DNA from 2 places in the Halomonas sp. HP20-15 genome. Region 2 is predicted to be linked to the other one. Evidence: riboswitches for the same ligand, from Rfam matches in the RefSeq annotation. Region 2 holds a riboswitch; the other holds the start of a gene.
What was found. Region 2 has a riboswitch for thiamine pyrophosphate ahead of R6258_RS12700 (sodium:solute symporter family transporter). Riboswitches for the same ligand answer to the same signal wherever they lie in the genome.
Positions count from the first base shown of each region.

Region 1: another riboswitch for thiamine pyrophosphate. It lies ahead of tenA (thiaminase II); the one in region 2 lies ahead of R6258_RS12700 (sodium:solute symporter family transporter).

Region 1 covers NZ_JAWQLY010000012.1:41,093-43,538, forward strand. Annotated here, with positions in the region: gene R6258_RS15200 (DMT family transporter) at 1-865, opposite strand, end outside; TPP riboswitch at 1,068-1,203, shown strand; gene tenA (thiaminase II) at 1,282-1,947, shown strand; TPP riboswitch at 2,011-2,160, shown strand; gene thiC (phosphomethylpyrimidine synthase ThiC) at 2,233-2,446, shown strand, end outside.
Region 2 covers NZ_JAWQLY010000009.1:21,159-23,604, reverse strand. Annotated here, with positions in the region: gene R6258_RS12700 (sodium:solute symporter family transporter) at 1-1,277, opposite strand, end outside; TPP riboswitch at 1,267-1,384, opposite strand; gene R6258_RS12695 (hypothetical protein) at 1,586-2,263, shown strand; gene R6258_RS12690 (diguanylate cyclase) at 2,285-2,446, opposite strand, start outside.

The DNA.
Region 1 (2,446 bases), on a different contig from region 2:
TCAGCCACAACGCACCGGCGATCAGCACGCCGCCGACCAGATGCGCCAGGGTCACCTTTTCGTCGAGAAACAGCGCGCCCCACAGCACGCCGAACAGCGGCACCAGCATGGTCACGGTGAGCGGCTTGATCGGGCCCAGGTCCGCCAGCAGTCGAAAGAACAGCAGATAGGCCAATGCCGTGCACACCAGCCCCAGCGCCAGCATGGCCAGCCACACGTCGCCCTGCAGCCAGTTCGCCAGCGAGGGCTGTCGCCAGGCCTCGAGCAGCATCAACGGCGCCAGCAAGGCGCTCGCCCCGGCCTGCGAGCCCAGCGCCAGCAGCCGCGAGTCCAGCCCGCCGCGCTCGGCAATGAAGCGCCGCACCAGAAATCCCGACAGGCCGTAGCAGGCCGCCGCGACCAGACACGCCGCCGCCGCCAGCAACAGGGTGACGTCCACGGCCACCGGGCCGGTCCGAACCAGCACCGCGACGCCCGCCAAGCCCAGCGCCACCCCGCACAGCCGATCGCGGGTCATCGCCTCGTCGAACAGCGCCGCGCCGATCAATACCCCCATCAGCGGCGTGGTGGCATTGAACATCGCCGAGTAACCGGCCGGCAGGGTCTGGGCGGCCAGGCAGAACATCGCGAACGGTACCCCCGAATTGACCATGCCGATCGCCAGCGTCGCCCGCGCCTTGCCCTGGAAGCGCCACTTCACCCGCCACAGGGCGAGAATCGCCAGCAACCCCAGCATGGCCAGAAAGACCCGAAAGAAGGCCGTGACGAACGATCCCAGTTCCGGCGCGGCGATGCGCATGAACAGAAAGCTCGCGCCCCACAGGGCGGACAGCAGCAACAGACGTAGCGTGGAATCGAGAGGCATGGCGGACGCTCGGGTGGTTATTCGGTAGCGATTCTAGCGCGCCATAGAGCCGCCGTCCGGCTGTTTTCGGACGCCGAGTTTCGGACGCCGTGTATCGGACGCCGTGTATCGAACGCCGAGTCCCCAACACGCTCGAGACGGATCTTGCTTGACCGCCGCCGCGGCGTTACCCACACTGCCGACTGTGCGGGCGCGTTCCCGCACACGCTTGACGGGGTGCCGGTGAAACCGGCTGAGATCGCCATCGAACGAGGCATGGCGGATCCCGAAGAACCTGATCCGGGTGATTTCTCATGATGAGAAAGTGTACCGGCGTAGGGATCAAGCAATGGCCGGCCCGCTTCGATGCTCCCTCTGCCGCGCCATTCTGGCTCCCGCCGCTGCCCCTCCGGATCGCCGTTACGCTCGGAGCATGCATGGGCTACCGCTTCACCGATCTGATCAGTGCCTGCCGGAATGACTGGCGCGCCTACATCGAACACGACTTCGTCCGCCAGCTGGGGCAAGCCACGCTTGGCGATGGCGCCTTTCGCCATTATCTCGAGCAGGACTACCTGTTCCTGATCCATTTCGCCCGCGCCTATGCCCTGGCGGCCTACAAGAGCCGCACGCTGGCCGATCTGCGCCAGGCTTACGACGGGCTCAGGACCATCCTCGACGTCGAACTCGACCTGCACCTCGGCTATTGCCGCGAATGGGGAATCAGCGAGGACGACCTGGCCAGGCTGCCCGAAGCCCGCGCCACGCTGGCCTACACCCGCTATGTATTGGATGCCGGCAGCCGCGGCGACCTGCTCGACCTTCACGTCGCCCTGGCGCCGTGTCTGATCGGCTACGGCGAGATCGCCAACTGGCTCGAGGCCCAGCCGTTCACATGCCATGACGGCAACCCTTATGCCGACTGGATCGCCATGTACGCCGGCGACGACTTTCAGCAGGCCATGCAGGCCGAGATCGCCTGGCTGGACGAGCGCCTCGCCACGCTCGATGCCGCGCGCTTCGCGCAACTCGTCACGATCTTTCGTGACGCCACCCGACTGGAGATCGACTTCTGGCAGATGGGCCTGGATCAGTCCTTCTGAGTCCATCCGCCGCACGCCGGGCACCGATGACTGCCCGGTAAATCCGGCGCCGCCTGGCGGTGCCATCGCTTGACGGGGTGCCGGTGGAACCGGCTGAGATCACTCTACGGCGCGGCAATTGCCGGGTCGTCACGGTGGGGCCCGTTGAACCTGACCTGGCTAATTCCCGATCATGGGGAGCGAACCAGCGTAGGGATCAAGCGACACGCAGGCCGCCACTGACGCACCCCTGCCGCTGTCCTCCTCCGCTGTCCTCCCTGACTATCGCTCAATGGGAGAACGACTGTGGCAAAGACCGATCACTTCCTGGCCGAAACGGCCCGCGTGGACGAAGCGGCTATCCAGGCCCTGCCCGGCTCGCGCAAGGTCCATGTCGAGGGCACACGAGCCGACATCCGCGTGCCGTTTCGCGAGATCAGCCTCTCGCCGACCCGCACCTCAGGTGCCGACGAAGCGAACCCGCCGCTGCTGGTCTACGACACCTCCGGCCCCTACACCG
Region 2 (2,446 bases):
GCCAACAGGCCGCCCGCCAGGCTGCCCTGGGCGACCCAGCCGGGCAACACCGCGCCGCCCAGCCCGGCCAGCCCGCCGGCCACCGCCGCCGTGGTGCTCATCCGCGACCAGAGTCCCAACAGCACGGGCACCACCGCCGTGGCACACAACAGATCGGCGACCAGGAACAGTCGCAGCACCGACACGCCCTGCAGCGCCACCAGCATCGCCGGGACCATCAGCGCCAGGGTGATCCAGCGCGCCCCGCCCAGCGACAACCCTCGCCGGCCGAGGCTTTCGCCCTCGCCGACCAGCAGCGAGGCGATGCCGTTCTGCAGGGTATCGACGCTCGAGGCGACCAGCGTCACCGCCAGTATCAGCGCCAGCAGGCTCAGCCAGCCCGGGGCGCCGTGCAGCAGGGCGAAGAACGGCATCGGCGGCTCGCCGAGTCGAACCCCGCTCAACGCCGCGAGGATCCCCAGCCCACCGATGACGGCAACCACCACCACCGTCGTCACGCCACCCAACACGGCACCGCGCCCCAGCGCGGCGGCGTCGCGGGCCGCCCAGACACGCTGCCAGTAGCCCTGGTGGAACAGGTTGGCCGCGGTCACCGCGATCACCAGCGTCACCGCCACGCTCAGCGCATCGCCGAAGGCGATGTCGGGCAGCGCGGCCGAGGCCGGTAGCGCCGGCATCCGCGCCAGCGCCACCCCGCCGACGACCAGCAGCAGCGCGCTCAGCAGCAACGCCTGCCAGCGGTCGGTAACCAGGCTCGCCCGCAGTCCGCCCCAGGCGGTGTAGGCCAGCGTGGTCACCGCCACGGCGACGATCGCCACGCTGCCCGACAACGGCGAGAGCAACTCGGTGATTCCGCCGATGGCGCTCAGCTCGGCGGCCAGGAAGCAGGCCATATAGAGTATCGAGATCAGCGCCACGTAGCGGCGCACGCCGGTACCGAAGCGCGCCGCGGCGAACTCGCCGATGCTGCGCCCCTCGGGCAGGCGGCGGCGGATCGCCGGACCGCAAAGTGCCAGCACGATGAATGGCAACGCCGAGCCGATGGCGTAGCCGGCCAGCGCCACCGGGCCGACGAAGGCCCCCACTTCCGGCGGGGCAAAGAGAATCCACGCGCCCATCCCCGAGGCCAGGAACGACAGCCCCAGCGTGGTGGCCGGCTGCGAGTTGCGCGCGGTCATGTAATCGTCGAGCGGATCGCCCGCGCGGATCGCGCGCAGGCCGAGAATGGCAAACAACAGCAACGCCGCACCGAGCGCGGCCAGGGTCGCGTATAGCATGTCGCACTTCCTCCGCCGGCATTAACCGGATCAGGTTCCAGGGTCAGCGCTTTGTGAAAGCCGCACTCTCAGCCCGCCCATTGGGCAGGACTCCCCTGGCGACAGTGAATGAGTGTAGGTATGTCGATTAAAGGTTAACGGCATAGCGCCGATAACCCAAGTTATGGCAAATTGTCGACGCATCGGCTTTGCCGGACAAGGCACCCGGCTTGGCGATGCTGCGGGAATCGCCTGGTCAATGTAGCAATCAATGGTCTGAAACGACGACACAACAACGAAGAATAACGCAGACATAGGGTCCTAGCGCCATGCCTTACCACGAAGCCAACGAGCATGCCCCCGGCCGGCTGCATGCGCTCTTCACCGACCCCTATCAGGCGTTCGGCAATCACGTCCATGCACGCTGGGACAACCTGCCGGTCGCTCTGCATGCCCTGCTCGACCGCCCGGTGGCCGCGGACGTACTGAAAGCTCGGGTGATCCACGGTTGGGAAAACGGCAACTTCCAGCTCGGCGAGCTCAATCATAGCGACCATGCCCTGCGCCGCCTCGCCGACCTGCGCCACGTCGAGGCTCGTTACCGCCAGGCGCGAAGCGACGGCCAGGCGCTGCCCAGCGACGACCGCTCGCTGCTCGAAAGGCCGCTGGACGATGCCATTGCCCAGGCCGAGCAGGCCGGCCAGTCGATAGACGACCTGACCCGCAATACCCCGGCGCGCTGGCCCACGTTCGAGCAGGGGCTGTTTCTCTACACCTTCTTCAAGATCTATCACCGCCTTACCTACGGCGAAGACGACGCCTACCGCTCGATCCGCTGCCTGGCGGCGCGCGGCCTGTACGAAGTCCACGAGTTCCATCTCGAAGAGGGCGAGTTCGCCATCGTCACGCCCGCCGAGGACGAGCCGCAGGCCACGACCCTGCTGATCCTCCACGAAAGCCAGCTCGAGCCGGTCAGCCAACTCCTGCAGACGTGCCGGATCTTCTAGGCGTATAGCCTTCGGCTTGCCCTAGGCGCGTTCACTCGAGTCCTGCGCGCAAAAATGGCGCGTCACGATGCGGTTGCGTTGCCGGGCCTTGGCCTCGTACATCGCCTGGTCGGCCTGCAAGTAGAGCGAATCCGCATCGACGATGCAGGCGAAATCCTCGCAGGCGACCAGGCCGAACGACGC